2 regions of the Streptomyces sp. NPDC005004 genome follow, and region 2 is predicted to be linked to the other one. Evidence: riboswitches for the same ligand, from Rfam matches in the RefSeq annotation. Region 2 holds a riboswitch; the other holds the start of a gene.

Region 1 (9,498 bases), on a different contig from region 2:
TCCTGCGCGAGGCGGAGCCGGACCGGGCCCGCCGCCCGCGCGTCCACACAGGCTGAGCCCAGCCGGGCGGGGTCCCCCGTCCGTCCCCTCGGAGCACTGCGCGAGACACGCGAACCCGGACCCGTGTGCCCCGTTCCCGACCTCTGGATTTATGGTGACGACCATGCAGTCATACACCATCGGCCAGGCGGCGCGGCTGCTCGGCGTGAGCCCGGACACCGCACGACGCTGGGCCGACGCCGGCCGCATGGCCACGCACCGCGACGAGTCAGGGCGACGCCTGATCGCGGGCAAGGACCTCGCGGCCTTCTCCGTGGAGCTGGCCCAGACGGGCGCCGGCGAGGAGGAGACCTCCTACACCTCGGTCCGCAACGCCTTCCCCGGCATCGTGACCGCCATCAAGCTCGGCGACGTCGCCGCCCAGGTCGAGATCCAGGCGGGTCCGCACCGGCTGGTCTCCCTGCTCACCCGCGAAGCGGTGGACGAACTCGGCCTGGAAGTCGGCATGGAGGCCACGGCGCGCGTGAAGTCCACGAACGTCCACATTGACCGCGTCTGAACGTTGATTGACGCATAGCGACCGGCGCGGGCGCCCCGAAGCGGTGGCTCCCGGCCACCGGTGAGCGCGCTGCCGCGCCGGGCGCCGCAGCGGTCCTGGGGCAGCACCCGTCGCGGACCCGCCGCATCGAGCGGAGTGCCGTCGGCCGTCCATGCGCCACGAGCGGCCGGCCGGCAGGCGGGTCGGGCCAGTCGCCGGTCATGGCCGCCTGCGCGAGTGACACCTTGCGTCCCAGGAATCGACAACCGCAAAACGGTGACCCACAAGCGCATATGCCAGCCCCAACTCACGGTTTTGCCGCTCATGCGATGCTCCGAATGGTCTACCACTCGCAATTGCGGCACTATCATCACCTCATGGCCGATGTCTGGCCCGGGAAGAGCACACATGGCTGTTCCAGTGATCGTGAGGAGTGGAACCGTGATGACCCGATCCGTGCGCCGGACCCGCCGGGCGCTGCCGCTGGCCGGGGTGGGAGTTGCCGCCCTGCTGGCGCTCAGCGCGTGCTCCTCCTCCGACGGGTCCACGCCCGCCAAGGCGGACTCGTCGGACTCCGCCTCGGCGAGCCCGAAGCTGAAGGGCACCGTCACCGTGTTCGCGGCGGCCTCTCTCAAGGAGACCTTCACGACGCTCGGCAAGGACTTCGAGAAGCAGCACCCGGGCACGAAGGTCGAGTTCAACTTCGGCGGCAGCGACACCCTCGCCGCGAGCATCACCAGCGGCGCCCCGGCCGACGTCTTCGCCGCGGCCAGCCCCGCCACCATGGCGACCGTGACCGGCAAGAAGGACGCCGTCGGTGCCCCGGCCACCTTCGCGCGCAACCAGCTCGAGATCGCCACCCTGCCGGGCAACCCCGACAAGGTCGGCTCCCTGAAGGACCTGACCGACCCCCGGCTCAAGGTCGTCCTGTGCGACAGGACGGTGCCCTGCGGCGCCGCCGCCCAGAAGGTCCTGGACGCCGGCCACCTCAAGGTCACCCCGGTCTCCTACGAGCAGGACGTGAAGTCCGCGCTCAACAAGGTGGAGCTGAAGGAGGCCGACGCCTCCCTCGTCTACAAGACCGACGTCAAGGCCGCCCGGGGCAAGGTCGCGGGTGTGGAGTTCCCCGAGTCCAAGGACGCGATCAACGACTACCCGATCGCCCTGCTGAAGAACTCGGACAACGCCGGCACCGCCAAGGCGTTCATCGCCCTGGTCCAGTCGCCCGAGGGCCAGAAGGTGCTGACCCAGGCCGGCTTCCTCAAGCCGTGACCGCGCTCGACAGCAACGACGCCGCGACCGCTCCCCGCAGGGGAGGGCCGCGGCGCCCCCGCGTCCGCGCCCACCGGCGCGGCGTACCGCTCCCGCTGCTGGTGCCGGGGCTCGTGGCCATCGCGTTCCTGCTGGTGCCCCTCCTCGCGCTGCTCGTGCGCGCGCCCTGGAAGAGCCTGCCCGACCAGTTGACCAGCCCCGAGGTGTGGCAGGCGTTGCAGTTGTCGCTGATCAGCGCGACGGCCGCCACCGCGGTGAGTCTCGTCCTCGGAGTGCCGCTGGCGTGGATCCTCGCGCGCACCGAGTTTCCCGGCCGGGGAATCCTGCGCGCCCTGGTGACGCTGCCGCTGGTGCTGCCGCCGGTCGTCGGAGGTGTGGCCCTGCTGCTCGCCCTCGGGCGCAACGGCGTCGTCGGCAAGTGGCTGGACGCCTGGTTCGGGATCACCCTGCCGTTCACCACCGCCGGTGTGATCATCGCGGAGGCGTTCGTCGCGATGCCCTTCCTGGTCATCAGCGTCGAGGGCACCCTGCGTGCGGCCGACCCTCGCTTCGAGGAGGCGGCCACCACGCTCGGCGCGTCCCGCTTCACCGCGTTCCGCCGGGTCACCCTGCCGCTGATCGCGCCCGGTGTCGCCGCCGGTTCCGTCCTGGCCTGGGCGCGCGCGCTCGGCGAGTTCGGCGCGACGATCACCTTCGCGGGCAACTTCCCGGGCCGTACCCAGACCATGCCGCTCGCGGTCTACCTCGCCCTGCAGAACGACCCCGAGGCGGCGATCTCCCTCAGCCTGATCCTGCTGGCCGTGTCCATCGCGGTCCTGGCGGGGCTGCGGGACCGGTGGATGACGGGAGCGTGACGGTGCCGCGAGGATGGAAGCCGGCCCCTGCGCGCGTACCGACGGAGGACAGTTCCCCGATGACCGAGATCAACGCGCCCCACGCGGGTGTGAGCGACGTCGCGGCCACGGGCGAGGAGGGCCTGGACGCCCGGCTCGTCGTCGACCGGGGCGCTTTCCGCCTCGACGTGTCGCTGCGCGCCGCCCCCGGTGACGTGGTGGCGCTGCTCGGGCCCAACGGCGCGGGCAAGACCACCGCGTTGCGGGCCCTCGCGGGCCTGATCCCGCTCACCGAGGGGCATCTGCGCCTGGACGGCGACCGACTGGAGCGCACCCCGCCGGAGTCCCGTCCGGTCGGCGTGGTCTTCCAGGACTATCTGCTCTTCCCGCATCTGTCCGCCCTGGACAACGTGGCGTTCGGACCGCGCTGCCAGGGGGTGGGCAAGGCGGAGGCGCGCGCCCAGGCCGCGGAGTGGCTGGACCGGCTGGGGCTCGCCGATCACGTGAACGCCAGGCCGCGGCGGCTCTCCGGCGGGCAGGCCCAGCGCGTCGCCGTGGCGCGGGCGCTGGCCACCCGTCCCCGGCTGCTGCTGCTCGACGAGCCGCTGGCCGCCCTGGACGCGCGCACCCGGCTGGAGGTCCGCTCCCAGCTGCGGCGCCATCTCGCGGAGTTCGAGGCCGTCGCCGTCCTGGTGACGCACGATCCGCTGGACGCCATGGTGCTCGCGGACCGGCTGGTGGTCGTGGAGCACGGCCGTGTGGTGCAGGAGGGCAGCCCCACGGAGATCGCCCGCCATCCGCGCACGGAGTACATCGCGCGGCTCGTCGGCCTCAACCTCTACCGGGGAACCGCCGACGGGCACACCGTACGACTGGACACCGGGCCGGAGGTCACGACCACCGAGGAGCTGGCCGGGCCGGTCTTCGTCGCCTTCCCGCCGGTCGCGGTGACCCTGTTCCGGGACCGTCCGACCGGGGCCAGCGCCCGCAACCTCTGGCGCTGCCATGTCGTCGGCCTGGAATCCCACGGCGACCAGATCCGCGTGGACCTGACGGGCGACCTGCCCCTGGCCGCCGACCTCACCACGGCAGCGGCGGCGGAACTCGGCCTTCACCCGGGCGCCGCAGTCTGGGCGACCGTCAAGGCGACGCAGACGCACGCTTACCCGGAGTGAGTGTGCGCACCCCGTACGGTGGGGCGCCATGACCATGAGTATCCGCAACCAGCTTCCCGGCACCGTCACGGCGGTCCATTCCGGCGAGGTCATGGCGACCGTCAAGGTCCAACTGACCGGCGGTCAGGACATCACCGCGGCGATCACTCTGGAGGCCGCCGAGGACCTGGGCCTTCGGGAGGGCACGTCCGTGCGCGCCCTGGTGAAGGCGACGGAGGTCTCGCTCGCCACCGAGCCCGTGCACCACATCTCGATCCGCAACCAGCTCGCGGGCACCATCACGGACATCACCACCGGCGAGGCCATGGCCGCGGTGAAGATCGCGGTGCCGGGCGCCGAGCTGACCTCCGCCATCACCCATGAGTCGGCGGAGGAGCTGAAGCTGGCGACGGGCTCCGACGTGGTCGCGCTGATCAAGTCGACGGAAGTCTCGCTGGCCACCGTCTGAGAAAACGCCGAGGGGCGGCCCCCAACCCGTGAATCCACCGGATCCACGGGCCGGGGGCCGCCCCTCGCGCGTGTGCGGGCTCAGTCCTCGTACGCGTCCGGCGGCGGGCAGGAGCACACCAGGTTGCGGTCGCCGAAGGCCTGGTCGATGCGGCGCACCGGCGGCCAGTACTTGTCGGCGGCCGAGACCCCGGCCGGGAAGACGGCCTCCTCGCGGCTGTACGGGTGCGTCCACTCGCCACCGAGCGCGGCGGCGGTGTGCGGGGCGCCGTGCAGCGGGTTGTCCTCGGCGGGCCAGACGCCGGAGCCGACCTTGTCGATCTCGGCGCGGATCGCGATCATCGCGTCGCAGAACCGGTCCAGCTCGGCCAGGTCCTCCGACTCGGTCGGCTCGATCATCAGCGTGCCGGCGACCGGGAAGGACATGGTCGGCGCGTGGAAGCCGTAGTCGATCAGGCGCTTGGCCACGTCGTCCACGCTGACGCCGGTCGCCTTGGTCAGCGGACGCAGGTCGATGATGCACTCGTGCGCGACCAGGTTGCCGGGGCCGGTGTAGAGCACCGGGTAGTGCGGCTCCAGGCGCTTGGCGACGTAGTTCGCGGAGAGCACGGCCACCTGGGTGGCGCGCTTGAGCCCCTCGCCGCCCATGAGGCGGACGTACGCCCACGAGATCGGCAGGATGCCCGCGCTGCCCCAGGGCGCCGCCGAGATCGGGCCGACACCCGTCTCGGGACCGGCGGCCGGCTGGAGCGGGTGGTTGGGCAGGTACGGCGCGAGGTGCGCGCGCACGGCCACCGGGCCGACGCCCGGGCCACCGCCGCCGTGCGGGATGCAGAACGTCTTGTGCAGGTTCAGGTGGGAGACGTCGCCGCCGAAGTGGCCGGGCTTGGCGAGGCCGACCAGGGCGTTGAGGTTGGCGCCGTCGACGTACACCTGGCCGCCCGCGTCGTGCACCTGGGCGCAGATGTCCGCGACGTGCTCCTCGAAGACGCCGTGGGTCGACGGGTAGGTGATCATCAGCACGGAGAGCTGGTCGCGGTGCTGCTCGATCTTGGCGCGCAGGTCCTCGACGTCGATCTCGCCGTCCTCGGCGGTCTTGACGACGACGACCTTCATCCCGGCCATCGCGGCGCTCGCCGCGTTGGTGCCGTGCGCGGAGGACGGGATGAGGCAGACGGTGCGCTGCTCGTCGCCGTTCGCGCGGTGGTAGGCGCGGACGGCCAGCAGACCGGCGAGCTCGCCCTGGGACCCGGCGTTGGGCTGGAGGGAGACCTTGTCGTAGCCGGTGACCTCCGCGAGCCGGTCCTCCAGCTCGTGGATGAGGGTGAGGTAGCCCTCGGCCTGGTCGGCGGGCGCGAAGGGGTGCAGCTGGCCGAACTCGGGCCAGGTGACCGGCTCCATCTCGGTGGTCGCGTTCAGCTTCATGGTGCAGGAGCCGAGCGGGATCATGCCCCGGTCGAGCGCGTAGTCGCGGTCGGACAGCTTGCGCAGGTAGCGCAGCATGGCCGTCTCGGAGCGGTGCTCGTGGAAGACCGGGTGGGTGAGGTAGTCGTCGGTGCGCAGGAGCGCCTCGGGCAGCGCCTCGGCCGCGGCCGCGTCCAGCGCCTCGATGTCGCCCTCGACGCCGAAGGCGGCGAACACGGCGGCGACCTGGGCGCGGTTGGTGGTCTCGTCGCAGGCCAGGGAGACGTGGTCGGCGTCGACCTGGCGCAGGTTGACCCAGCCCTTGCGCGCGGCGGCGACGACGTCGGCGGCCTTGCCGGGCACGCGCGCGGTGAGCGTGTCGAAGTAGGCGCCGTGGACGATCTCGACGCCGCCCGCCTTCAGGCCCTCGGCGAGGATCGTGGCGTAGCGGTGGGTGCGGCGGGCGATGGTGCGCAGGCCGTCGGGGCCGTGGTAGACGGCGTACATCCCGGCCATGACGGCGAGCAGGACCTGCGCGGTGCAGATGTTGCTGGTGGCCTTCTCGCGGCGGATGTGCTGCTCACGGGTCTGCAGCGCGAGCCGGTACGCCTTGTGGCCGTCCGCGTCCACGGAGACGCCGACGAGACGGCCGGGCAGGCTGCGGGCGAACTTCTCGTGCACCGCCATGTAACCGGCGTGCGGGCCGCCGAAGCCCATGGGCACGCCGAAGCGCTGGGTGGTGCCGATGGCGATGTCCGCGCCCAGTTCGCCGGGCGAGGTGAGCAGGGTGAGGGCGAGCAGGTCGGCGGCGACGGTGACGAGCGCGCCCAGTTCGTGCGCCTGCTCGATCACGGGCTTCAGGTCGCGCACGGCACCGGAGGCGCCGGGGTACTGGAGCAGGACGCCGGTGATGTCACGGGCGGCGATGTCGGCCGGGATGCCTTCGCTCAGGTCGGCGACGACGATCTCGACGCCGGTCGGCTCGGCGCGGGTCTCGATGACCGCGACGGTCTGCGGCAGCGTGTCCGCGTCGACCAGGAAGAGGCCCTTCTTGTTCTTGCCCATGCGCCGGGAGAGCGCCATGGCCTCGGCGGCGGCGGTGCCCTCGTCGAGGAGGGAGGCGCCGGAGGTGGGCAGCCCGGTCAGCTCGGCGACCATCGTCTGGAAGTTCAGCAGGGCCTCCAGACGGCCCTGGGAGATCTCCGGCTGGTACGGCGTGTAGGCGGTGTACCAGGCCGGGTTCTCCATGACGTTGCGCAGGATGACCGGCGGGGTGAAGGTGCCGTGGTAGCCGAGCCCGATCATGGAGCCGAGGACCTGGTTGCGGTCCGCGAGGGAACGCAGTTCCGCGAGCACCTCGGCCTCGGTGCGGGCGTCCGGCAGGTCGAGGGCGTCGGTGTTCTTGATGACGTCCGGGACGGCGGCGGCGGTCAGCTCGTCCAGGGAGCCGTAGCCGACCTGCGCGAGCATCTTGGCCCGTGCCTCGTGGTCGGGCCCGATGTGACGCTGCTCGAAGGGGATGCCCGCTTCGAGTGCGGAGAGCGGAATGCGAGGGGCGGTCATGTGCGGAGGCCTCCTGGTCTGGCGCGACCTGCGAGGGGCACCTCGGCGCGGGTGCCCACCGGCCTCCCCCTCTGTCATCTCATACCTGAGAGCTTCACCGGAGGCCCGAGGACCCCGGCTTTCACCGTCGGTGAGAGCGGGAGCCGTGGACGCCCGCCCTGCTTTCCAGAGTGACCTCGTCCGTGCGGTACGGGTGCCTGAGAGATTCCGGGGAGGAGTTGCTCCTTCGGCGCCTCCGACTTGCTCGGAGGACTCTCCCGCACGGGGTCAGCAGCCGTTGTCAGGGTACCAGCGGGGCCGTGACCCGCGGCGTTCGAGTGGCCGCCACGCTCATTCTGCTCTTTTGTAGTGCTAACGGATGAGTTGGGACCACGTGGAGGGAGAGGGACCGTGCAGACCGACATCGATCCGCGCAATCTGATCGGCCGCAAGGCGTTCGACCGCAACGGCACCAAGATCGGCACCATCGACGAGGTGTACCTCGACGACGCGACGGGCGTCCCCGAGTGGGCCGCCATACGCACCGGGCTCTTCTCCCGTGACGCCTTCGTCCCGCTCGAACCGAGCGAACTGGTCGAGGGCACCCTCCACGTCCCCTTCGAACGCGCGCTCATCAAGGACGCCCCGGACTTCGGTGTGGGCCGCCATCTCTCCCCCGAGCAGGAGCTCCAGCTCTACCACCACTACGGCCTCGACGTGGGCTCCTCCCCCGGCGCTCCCAAGGTCCCGGACCGCGACTTCGGCAAGCTCGCCGGCACCGAGGACGCCTGACCCCTTCTCCCTCACGCCCCTCTCTCCGTCTCCGCCGCGTCGGTCGCCCTCACCACCAGCGGCAGCGGGTCGGCAGGCTCCAGGTCCGGGTCGTCCACCCGGAAGGTCCGCACCCGGCCCGGCGCGGTGGAGAGCGGCGTCTCGAAGCGCACGGTGACCCGGCCGAGCCCGCTGCCCTGCACCCAGCCGGGCCCGTGCTCGGCGTGCCGCACGTCCTGGCCGGGCCGCCACTGCCGCTCCGGCGGCGCGGCCGGAGCGGCCGGGAGCGGCTCGGGCGTGGCTTCCTCGGGCGTCTCGGCGGCCAGCTCGCCCGCGGCCTGCGCGAACAGATCCTCCTGGGTGTAGTCGGCCAGTCCGGTGACGCCGACGCCGAGCAGCCGCACCCCGCCGGTGGTGTCGACCGACTCCAGGAGCCGCGCGGCCGCCTCCCGGACCACCGTCGGGTCGTCCGTGGGCCCGCGCAGCGTCTCGGAGCGGGTCAGCGTCGAGAAGTCGTACCGCCGCACCTTGAGCACGATGGTGCGGCCGGACAGTCCCGCGCCGCGCAGCCGCCGTACGCACCGGTCGGCGAGCCGCCGCACCTCCAGGCCGATCCTCAGCCGGTCGTGGATGTCGACGTCGTAGGTGTCCTCGACGGAGACCGACTTGGCCTCGCGCTCGGCGACCACCGGCCGGTCGTCGCGCGCCAGCGCCATCGCGTACAGCGCGTGGCCGTGGGCCTTGCCGAGCAGCCGGACCAGTTCGTCCTCGCCGGCCTCGGCCAGTTCGTCCACGGTGGTGATCCCGGCCCGGCGCAGGTGGTCGCCGGTGGCGGGGCCGACTCCGGGCAGCGTCCGCACCGGCATCGGTCCGAGGAGGGCGCGCTCGGTGCCGGGTTCTATCAGACACAGTCCGTCGGGCTTGGCGCGCTCGGAAGCGATCTTCGCGAGCATCTTGGAGGCGGCGAGCCCGACCGAGCCGGTGAGCCCGGTGACCTCCCGGATGTCGGCGCGCAGTCTGACACCGACCGCACGCGCCGAGGGCTCGTCCCAGGCCGTCCCCCCGGCCTCCAGGTCCACGAACGCCTCGTCCAGGCTCAGGGGCTCCACCAGCGGCGACAGCTCGCGCAGCAGGGCCATCACCTGCTCGCTGACCGAGCGGTAGACGGCGAAGCGGGGCGTGACGTACGCGGCGTTCGGCGCCCGTCTGCGCGCCTGGGCCGTCGGCATCGCCGAGTGCACTCCGAACGCCCGCGCCTCGTACGACGCGGTGGCCACGACCCCGCGCGGGCCGAGGCCGCCGACCACGACCGCCTTGCCGCGCAGGCTCGGCTTGGACGCCTGCTCCACCGAGGCGTAGAAGGCGTCCATGTCGAGATGGAGGATCGTCGGCGCGGCTCTCACATGTCCGATGGTGCACCACACCACTGACAACGCCCGTCACCCGGCGCCGCGAGAACCTTCCGTGGGCTCAGACGGCCCGGTTGCGCCGCCTGGCCAGTTCGTCGGCGGGGTTG
Region 2 (9,498 bases):
CCGAAGGCGCCGCCCTGGAGGGTGGCCGAGATCGCGATGGCGAAGAGCAGCAGCGGGAAGGCGAGGAAAGTGTCCATCAGCCGGCTGATGATCGAGTCCACGCGGCCGCCGTAGAAACCGGCGACGACGCCGAGGATGGCGCCGATCACGTTGGACAGGATCGTCGCACCGAAGGCGACCACGAGGGACACCCAGGAGCCCTCGAGGATGCGGGTCGCGATGTCACGGCCGAACTTGGGGTCCACACCCAGCGGGTGCTCCATGCTCATGCCGCCCCAACCACCCTTGGGCAGCGAGGTGTTGGCGTCGATCAGATCCTGGTGGAAGGCATTGGGATCGAGGCCGAAGGCGGCCTGGAGCGGACGCGCGAGCACCGCCAGCACGACCAGCAGGATGACGATGACGGCCCCGGCTACGGCGGCCTTGTCCTTCTTGAACCGCGTCCAGGCGATCTGTCCGAGAGAACGACCCTCGATCTTCCCCTTGCCGGCGCCGTCGAGCACAGCTTCCGGCTGTGCTTCGGCTGCCGCCCCGGTGGTCTCGATCGGTGCGGTCACAGTGACCCGACCCCTCTCGCCGGTGGTGACCGGCCTGTGCCTGCCGCGGATTGCGGCTATGTCGACTTGCACTCGAACACAAGGTCTCCACCTCGTGTTCTATTCGGGAGTCTTCAGCGTCGTCGCGATCACCCGCCAGCCCTGACGGGGAAAGGATGCGCAACCGTGATCCACCGAAGGGGGTTTCCGTTACCGGATCCGCGGGTAACCATCTCCGAATGGTGGCCAGTTGGGACAGACTGGCAATTCCACGCGGTTGGGATGGAACGGCGCCGCCGCTCGGGCGCCTTGCCCTTCCACTGCGCAAACTTTGCTCGCGGAAAACCAAAGGCCCTCCGGAGAGGGCCTGTTGATCAGTAACTGCCGCGCACGGGTGGGTAGCCGTAGCCAGCGGTGGGTGCCTGAGGGCGTACGGACGGCGGGAGTTGGGGCTGCGCGCCGACCACGTGCGCCTCGCGGTCGTAGAAGGGGCGCGCGTTCGCCCGCATCCACATCACGACCGGGTCGTAGTCGTCGGTCATCGCGACGGTGGAGACGGGCAGCCCGTCGGGGACCGCGCCGATCGACTGCTGCATCATCGCCCGCACCGAGTCGACCGCCGCCGGGGTCGTCTCGTACACGTCCAGGCCGATGGCGAGGTACGGCGCGCCGAGCGCGGGCTGCACCCAGGCGCGGCGCAGCGAGCGCAGGGCGGGGGTGCGGTGGGCGTTCTGTGCGAGCAGGGCGTAGAACGCCGGCACCTCGATGGCGGGTTCGGACAGGCTGAGGGGGCCCGCGGGCTGGCGGTCCAGGCCCGTGGCGATGCGGCGCAGGTCCAGCCAGGGGATGCCGACGCCGCCGCCGGGGGCGTGCGGGTTGAGCCAGAGACCGTAGTGGTCGGGGTAGAGGGTGCGGGCCACGTCGAGTCCCTCGGCCACCTCGTACGACCGGCTCCAGCCGCTGGCGGACAGCTCCTGCGCGGAGGTCACACAGGGGGCGTAGCCGAAGCCGTCGACCTCCATGTTCCCGTACTGCGCGTCCGGGGAGCCGGCCTGGCCGTGCCAGAGCAGCATCCAGATCTGCCCGGTCGAGGGGGTGGCGAGGGCGCGCAGCAGTGCCTCGTAGGCGTCGTAACGCCCGGGGGTGACCTGGCGGAGTGTGTGTTCGACGCCGGCGCTCGGGCTCGCGCTCACCTGTCTTACCGCCCCTTCGATTCTTGCCCCAGTGTGGAGGACAGCTTAAGCGGCGATCGCCGTGATCCCCATGGAGGACTGCTTGCCGTACCGATGGCTAGTTGCCGTACTGGTAGAAGGGGCGCACGTTCGTCTTCAGCCAGTCGCCCACCGGGTCCTGCGCCACGTCCAGGAGGACGAGGTTGACGGGCCAGGGCGCCGGGGACTGAGCGAGGGCGCGCTCCAGCGCCTCCAACGGCAGGGCGCGCAAGTCGCCCTCCCACTGGGAGAGTTCGACGCCGATGAAGAGGACCGGATCGGCCGTCTCGATGGCGGCGAGGCAGCGGCGGGCCGTGACGACGACGCCCGTGCCCGCGAACTCGGCCGAGGCGGCGGCGAGGAAGTCCACCGGGTCCTCCTGCCAGTCGGGCTCGAAGAGCCGGACCCGGGCGCCGCCCGCCGGACCGTCGAGCGCCGTGCGGTCGGCCCGGCACAGCTCGGCGACCGCCTCGGGCGGCAGCGGAACGCCCACCACGCCACCGGGGTTGAGCACGATGCCCGCCTGCGGCGGCAGCCCGCGCGCGAATTCCACGGCCGGGGCGACGGTGAAGGAGAGGTGGGCGCCCGGCGACTGGCGGAACTGCTCCTCGGAGCTGAAGACCGGGATGAACACCTGGCCCTCGATCTCCACGGAGGGCAGGTCGAGCGAACCGCTCTGCGGGCCACCGCCGTTGGGCAGCGGTATCCACACGAAGCTGCGGGAGAGGACCTCGACGATCCGGGCGCCCGCCGAGGGCACGCCGAGGGAGGCCGAGAGCACCTCCTCCAACTCGTTGCCGGGCCACCCGCCGTGCGGATGGGGGTGCGCCTGTGCCGGGAAGTCCGCGGGAAAGTCCGCCGGGAAGTCCATGTTCCTACCGCCTGCCGGGAAACCATGCTGTGGTGCAGAAGGCTAACCGGTGCGGGCGGCGGACCTCACGCCGCGAAGTCGATCCGGCGCAGCCCGTCCGCCGAGGCGCGGTCCAGCAGCACCGCCGAGGCGCAGCCCGGGGGCAGTTCGCCGCGCTCCACGGCGCGCAGCAGCCGCGCCGTGGTGTGCCGGTGCCGTCCGAAGGCGTAGCGGGAGACGCCCCGGCCGCGCTCGCGCTGGCCGTGGCGGGCGACCTCGGCGTCGACGTCGAGCAGGACCAGGTGGAGGGCGGTGCCCCTGCGCCGGGCCTCGTGGGCGAGCCAGGCGCGCACCCAGGGCTGGGTGCCGCAGTCGTGGACGACGACGCCCTCGCCGGTGGCCAGCGCGCGGCGCAGCCCGGCGTAGTGGGCGAGGCGGACCAGGGGGCGGTAGAGCGCGTACGGCAGGGCGGGCAGCCGGGTCTGCCAGCGGTCGCGGGTGTCCTGGGAGTCGATGCGGCGGCCGGGGACGACGCGGTGCATGAGGGTGGACTTGCCGCTGCCGGGCAGCCCGGTGACGACCACCAGGTCGCGGGGGCCGAAGCGCAGCTCGCGAGGCGTGCCGCCGGGGCACTCGCGCAGGTCGCGTACGAGGGGGGCGGGGCGGGCGGCGGCCCGGCGTTCCCGTGCCGGGGCGGAGGGCTGGCGCGGCACCGCCAGGCCGGTGGCGGCGTACGCCGGAGTCCTGTTCACCGAGATCGTCCTCCCCTTGGGTTCGGTAATCCCTTGCCCATCCCATGTAAAGAGAAGGTAATGCGGGAAGTCGGTGGTTCCGTGTCCGTCCTGCCACGGTCCGGTCACAGGCGGCCGCCCCTTCAGCGGCGGCGATCGCCGTGCGATGATGTGGCCGCCAACTGCATACCGGCCGCTTGAATCCGCGCGGGAGAGTCCCTGGCAGTACGTCGCCGGGGCGCCGAAGGAGCAAGTCCCTCCCTTGAATCTCTCAGGCCCCGTTACCGCGCGGGCGAGGCACATCTGAAAAGCGGGCCGCTGCCGTCAGTGGCTCCACCCAAGGTGCAAACCGTGACCGTGCGGGTCATGGCGAACCTCTCAGGTTCCGATGACAGATGGGGAGGAACGTTCCTCGCCCCATCCCCCGTTGCCCTGGGAGACGACCGACCGATGAGCAGCACCGAACTCCGTCACACCGCGCTCGACGCCGTGCACCGCGCGCTCGGCGCCACCATGACCGACTTCGCCGGCTGGGACATGCCCCTGCGCTACGGCTCCGAGCGCGACGAGCACCTGGCGGTGCGCACCCGGGCCGGTCTCTTCGACCTCTCGCACATGGGCGAGATCACCGTGACCGGCCCCGACGCGGCAGCGCTGCTGAACTACGCGCTGGTCGGCGACATCGCCTCGGTGGGTCTCGGCCGCGCCCGCTACACCATGATCTGCCAGGCCGACGGCGGCATCCTGGACGACCTGATCGTCTATCGGCTCGGCGAGACCGAGGCTTCTTCCGAATACATGGTCGTGGCCAACGCCTCCAACGCCCAGGTCGTCCTCGACGCGCTGACCGAGCGCGCGGCGGGCTTCGACGCCGAGGTCCGCGACGACCGCGACGCCTACGCGCTGCTCGCCGTCCAGGGCCCGGAGTCCCCCGCGATCCTCAAGTCGCTCACCGACGCCGACCTCGACAACCTCAAGTACTACGCCGGGCTCCCCGGCACCGTCGCGGGCGTCCCCGCGCTGATCGCCCGCACCGGCTACACCGGCGAGGACGGCTTCGAGCTGTTCGTGAAGCCGGTGCACGCGGTCGAGCTGTGGCAGGCGCTGACCAAGGCGGGCGAGGCGTCCGGTCTGGTCGCCTGCGGTCTGTCCTGCCGCGACACCCTGCGCCTCGAGGCGGGTATGCCGCTGTACGGGCACGAGCTGACCCGCGAGCTGACCCCGTTCGACGCCGGTCTCGGCCGGGTCGTGAAGTTCGGCAAGGACGGCGACTTCGTGGGCCGCGCCGCGCTGAGCGAGGCCGCTGAGCGCGCCGAGCAGAACCCGCCGCGCGTCCTGGTCGGCCTGATCGCCGAGGGCCGCCGGGTGCCGCGCGCCGGGTACGCCGTCGTCGCGGGCGGCGAGGTGATCGGCGAGGTCACCTCCGGCGCCCCCTCCCCCACCCTGGGCAGCCCGATCGCCATCGCCTACGTGGACGCGGCGCACGCGGCGCCGGGCACCGAGGGCGTCGGCGTGGACATCCGGGGCAGCCACGAGCCGTACCGGGTCGTGGCGCTGCCGTTCTACAAGCGCCAGAAGTAGCCACAGGGCGCCGCGCGTCCTCGCTGCCGCTTCGGCGTGACCCTGCGCACATTTTCCCCGCTCATCAGCGGTTTACGTCCCCTTCGTCCGTCCAGCACGCCCTCGCGTACAGGAGAATTCAGGTCATGAGCAACCCGCAGAAGCTGAGCTACACCAAGGAGCACGAGTGGCTGTCGGACGCCGAGGACGGCGTCTCGACGGTCGGCATCACCGAGCACGCGGCCAACGCGCTCGGCGACGTGGTCTTCGTCCAGCTCCCCGAGGTCGGCGACACGGTGACCGCGGGCGAGTCCTGTGGCGAGCTGGAGTCCACCAAGTCGGTCTCGGAGCTGTACTCGCCGGTCACCGGTGAGATCACGGAGATCAACCAGGACGTCGTCGACGACCCGTCCCTGGTGAACTCCGCGCCCTTCGAGGGCGGCTGGCTGTTCAAGGTGCGCGCCGCGGAGAAGCCCGAGGAGCTGCTCTCCGCCGACGAGTACACCGCCTACACCGCAGGCTGAGGAGCCGGAGCCGTATGACTGACGTCCTGAACACGCCCCTGCACGAGCTGGACCCCGAGGTCGCCGCCGCGGTCGACGCCGAGCTGCGCCGCCAGCAGTCCACCCTCGAGATGATCGCCTCCGAGAACTTCGCGCCGCTCGCGGTGATGGAGGCGCAGGGCTCCGTCCTGACCAACAAGTACGCCGAGGGCTACCCGGGCCGCCGCTACTACGGCGGCTGCGAGCACGTGGACGTGGCCGAGCAGATCGCCATCGACCGGGTGAAGGAGCTGTTCGGCGCCGAGTACGCCAACGTGCAGCCGCACTCGGGCGCCTCCGCGAACCAGGCGGCGCTGTTCGCGCTGGCCCAGCCCGGGGACACCATCCTGGGTCTGGACCTCGCGCACGGCGGCCACCTCACCCACGGGATGCGGCTGAACTTCTCCGGCAAGCAGTTCGACGTGGTCGCCTACCACGTGGACGAGGAGACCGGACTGGTCGACATGGCCGAGGTCGAGCGCCTCGCCAAGGAGCACCGCCCGAAGGTGATCATCGCGGGCTGGTCGGCGTACCCGCGGCAGCTCGACTTCGCGGAGTTCCGGCGGATCGCGGACGAGACCGGGGCCCACCTGTGGGTCGACATGGCGCACTTCGCCGGTCTGGTCGCGGCGGGGCTGCACCCGAACCCGGTCGAGTACGCGGACGTGGTGACCTCCACCACGCACAAGACGCTCGGCGGTCCGCGCGGCGGCATCATCCTCGCCAAGAAGGACTTCGCCAAGAAGCTGAACTCCTCGGTCTTCCCCGGTTTCCAGGGCGGCCCGCTGGAGCACGTGATCGCGGCGAAGGCGGTCTCCTTCAAGGTCGCCGCCTCGGAGGAGTTCAAGGAGCGGCAGCGTCGTACGGTGGAGGGTGCCCGTATCCTCGCCGAGCGGCTGACCGCGCCGGACGCCCGCGCGGCCGGGGTGAACGTGCTCTCCGGCGGCACCGACGTGCACCTGATCCTGGTGGATCTGCGTGAGTCGGAGCTGGACGGGCAGCAGGCCGAGGACCGCCTCCACGAGGTGGGCATCACGGTCAACCGCAACGCCGTCCCGAACGACCCGCGGCCCCCGATGGTCACCTCGGGTCTGCGGATCGGCACGCCGGCGCTGGCGACCCGCGGCTTCACGGCCGAGGACTTCGCCGAGGTCGCGGACGTGATCGCGGAGGCGCTGAAGCCGTCGTACGACGTCGAGGCGCTGCGCGGCCGGGTGCGGGCGCTGGCCGACAAGCACCCGCTGTACCCCACGCTGGGCGAGTAGTACCCCGAAGTTCACTTGGGTGCCCCGCCCACCGTCCCGTGGGCGGGGCACCCGTGCTCTGTCAGCATCACTTTTGTACTTGTTCGTCATTGAGGAGTCACCGTGGCCGTCTCGGTCTTCGACCTATTCTCGATCGGCATCGGCCCGTCCAGCTCCCACACGGTGGGCCCGATGCGCGCGGCACGCATGTTCGCCCGCCGCCTGCGCAACGAGGGTCTGCTGGACTCCGTCGCCGCCGTGCGCTGCGAGCTGTACGGCTCGCTCGGCGCGACCGGCCACGGCCACGGCACCCCGAAGGCGGTCCTGCTCGGCCTGGAGGGCGCCTCCCCGCGCACGGTGGACGTGGAGGGCGCGGACGACCGGGTGGAGGGGATCAAGAAGGCGGGTCGCCTCAGCCTGCTCGGCGAGCGCGAGATCCCGTTCTCCTTCGACGACGACCTGCTCCTGCACCGCCGCAAGGCCCTGCCCTACCACGCCAACGGCATGACCCTGTGGGCGTACGACGCCTCGGGCGCCGAGCTGCTCACCAAGACGTACTACTCGGTCGGCGGCGGCTTCGTCGTGGACGAGGAGGCGGTGGGCGCGGACCGCATCGTGCTGGACGACACGGTGCTGAAGTACCCCTTCCGCACGGGCGACGAGCTGCTGCGTCTGACCAAGGAGACGGGCCTGTCGATCTCCTCCCTGATGCTGGAGAACGAGCGGGCCTGGCGCACGGAGGAGGAGATCCGCGAGGGTCTGCTGGAGATCTGGCAGGTCATGCGCGAGTGCGTGCGCCGGGGCATGTCCCGCGAGGGCATCCTCCCGGGCGGCCTGCGCGTCCGCCGCCGCGCCGCCGTCTCCGCCCGTCAGCTGCGCGCCGAGGGCAACCCGCTCGCGCACGCCATGGAGTGGATCACCCTCTACGCGATGGCGGTCAACGAGGAGAACGCGGCGGGCGGCCGCGTGGTCACCGCCCCCACCAACGGCGCGGCCGGCATCATCCCGGCGGTGCTGCACTACTACGTCAACTTCGTGCCCGGCGCCGACGAGGAGGGCGTGATCCGCTTCCTCCTGGCGGCGGGCGCGATCGGCATGCTCTTCAAGGAGAACGCCTCCATCTCCGGCGCCGAGGTCGGCTGCCAGGGCGAGGTCGGCTCCGCCTGCTCCATGGCGGCGGGCGCGCTGGCCGAGGTCCTCGGCGGCTCCCCCGAGCAGGTCGAGAACGCCGCCGAGATCGGCATGGAACACAACCTCGGCCTCACCTGCGACCCGGTCGGCGGCCTGGTCCAGATCCCCTGCATCGAGCGCAACGGCATGGCCGCGGTGAAGGCGGTCACCGCCGCCAAGATGGCCATGCGCGGCGACGGCGCCCACATGGTCTCCCTCGACAAGGTCATCAAGACGATGAAGGAGACGGGGGCGGACATGAGCGTGAAGTACAAGGAGACGGCGCGGGGCGGTCTGGCGGTGAACATCATCGAGTGCTGAGGCCGCGCAGCAGCAGCCCCAGTGCGCGTGGGCGTGACGGTGACGCCGCGCCGTGCAGTACGTCCGCACCAGGGTCGTGCCGACCCGGGGCGGACGCCCGTAGGGAGGCGATCGGGCTGCTCGCCATGGGGGCCGGCACGGGCACGAGCGTCCTGGTCGGCCGGCGGGGTCCCGAATCGGCGGCGGAGGTACCGCGTCACCACCTGGACCGGATCTTCACGCCTCCCGCGAAGTCCGAGGCCAGGGGCGGGAGACGGCGCCCAGAGCGGGGATCCGCCGTGTCCGCGCGCTCACAACCGCCGTCACCACAAAGGGAGTCCCATGTTCCGAGTGCCCCTCCCGGGGGCACAACCTCTTCATGCTCCATGGGATCGACGTCAGCGCCTACCAGTCCTCGTCGTACGACACCGACGGGCTCTCCTTCGCGTTCATCAAGGCGACGGAAGGCCGGTCGTACGTCAACTCCAGACTCGCGGCCCAGACGAAGACCGCGCGGGACGCCGGTCTGGTCGTGGGCTTCTACCACTTCCTGTGGCCCGGCAATCTCACGGAGCAGGCCGAGTACTTCGTGGCGAAGGCGCCGGACAAGCCCGGGGACATCCTGGCCGTCGACTGGGAGACCACCGGTGACGGCACCCACGCCAGCAACGCGGAGAAGGACGCGTTCATCCGCAAGCTGAAGCAACTGCGCCCGAAGAACCGGGTCGTGCTGTACACGAACCGCAACTACTGGCTGAACGTGGACACGACCTCGTACGCCGGTGACGGCCTGTGGATCGCCGACTACGTGAGCGCGGGCAAGCCGCGCATCAAGGCCAAGTGGCGGTTCCACCAGTACACCAGCGAGCCGCTCGACAAGGACGTGGCCGACTTCTCCAGCAAGGCCGCCCTGGTGGCCTGGGCCCACCTCAGCACGTAGGAGGCACCGGGCGGCCTTGCCGGCTTCCGGCGGGGGTCAGCCCTTGAACTCCGCCGGGCGCTCCGGGGAGGCGGCCGCCAGGGCGGCGCGGACCGCGTCCACGCCCTCGCGCAGGCCGTAGACCGGGGTGGCGGGCTGCTGGCGCCAGGAGTCGTCGATGCCGCCCGCGTCGACGGTGTCGAAGCCGAGTTCGTCGATGAGCGCGCGGACCTTCGCCTTGGCGGCCCCGTCGTCCCCGGCGACCGGGAGGGCCAGGCGGTCCGGGTCGCCGGCGGGGCGGGGCCGGTCCAGGATGTCCTGGGCGTAGGTGCCGTTGAACGCCTTCACGACGGGGCGCCCGAGGTGGCGCTCGGTCCAGCGGCTCTCGGTGATGCCCTCGTCCTCGATGCCGGCGATCCGGCCGTCGCGCTCACG

What was found. Region 2 has a riboswitch for glycine ahead of gcvT (glycine cleavage system aminomethyltransferase GcvT). Riboswitches for the same ligand answer to the same signal wherever they lie in the genome.
Region 1: linked by a shared signal. The riboswitch ahead of gcvP (aminomethyl-transferring glycine dehydrogenase) and the one ahead of gcvT (glycine cleavage system aminomethyltransferase GcvT) in region 2 are both predicted to bind glycine.

Annotation. Positions count from the first base shown of each region.
Region 1 covers NZ_JBSGAH010000009.1:9,026-18,523, reverse strand. Annotated here, with positions in the region: gene ACWEEU_RS14510 (APC family permease) at 1-56, shown strand, start outside; gene ACWEEU_RS14505 (TOBE domain-containing protein) at 164-559, shown strand; gene modA (molybdate ABC transporter substrate-binding protein) at 983-1,810, shown strand; gene ACWEEU_RS14495 (ABC transporter permease) at 1,807-2,664, shown strand; gene ACWEEU_RS14490 (ABC transporter ATP-binding protein) at 2,724-3,818, shown strand; gene ACWEEU_RS14485 (TOBE domain-containing protein) at 3,847-4,266, shown strand; gene gcvP (aminomethyl-transferring glycine dehydrogenase) at 4,347-7,232, opposite strand; glycine riboswitch at 7,408-7,502, opposite strand; gene ACWEEU_RS14475 (PRC-barrel domain-containing protein) at 7,623-8,003, shown strand; gene ACWEEU_RS14470 (DNA polymerase IV) at 8,015-9,385, opposite strand; gene ACWEEU_RS14465 (MerR family transcriptional regulator) at 9,453-9,498, opposite strand, start outside.
Region 2 covers NZ_JBSGAH010000024.1:59,205-68,702, forward strand. Annotated here, with positions in the region: gene ACWEEU_RS27125 (ABC transporter permease) at 1-557, opposite strand, end outside; gene ACWEEU_RS27130 (enhanced serine sensitivity protein SseB C-terminal domain-containing protein) at 911-1,729, opposite strand; gene ACWEEU_RS27135 (enhanced serine sensitivity protein SseB) at 1,827-2,618, opposite strand; gene ACWEEU_RS27140 (AAA family ATPase) at 2,684-3,349, opposite strand; glycine riboswitch at 3,527-3,625, shown strand; glycine riboswitch at 3,626-3,733, shown strand; gene gcvT (glycine cleavage system aminomethyltransferase GcvT) at 3,779-4,909, shown strand; gene gcvH (glycine cleavage system protein GcvH) at 5,035-5,412, shown strand; gene glyA (serine hydroxymethyltransferase) at 5,427-6,695, shown strand; gene ACWEEU_RS27160 (L-serine ammonia-lyase) at 6,798-8,165, shown strand; gene ACWEEU_RS27165 (glycoside hydrolase family 25 protein) at 8,524-9,084, shown strand; gene ACWEEU_RS27170 (NADPH-dependent F420 reductase) at 9,121-9,498, opposite strand, start outside.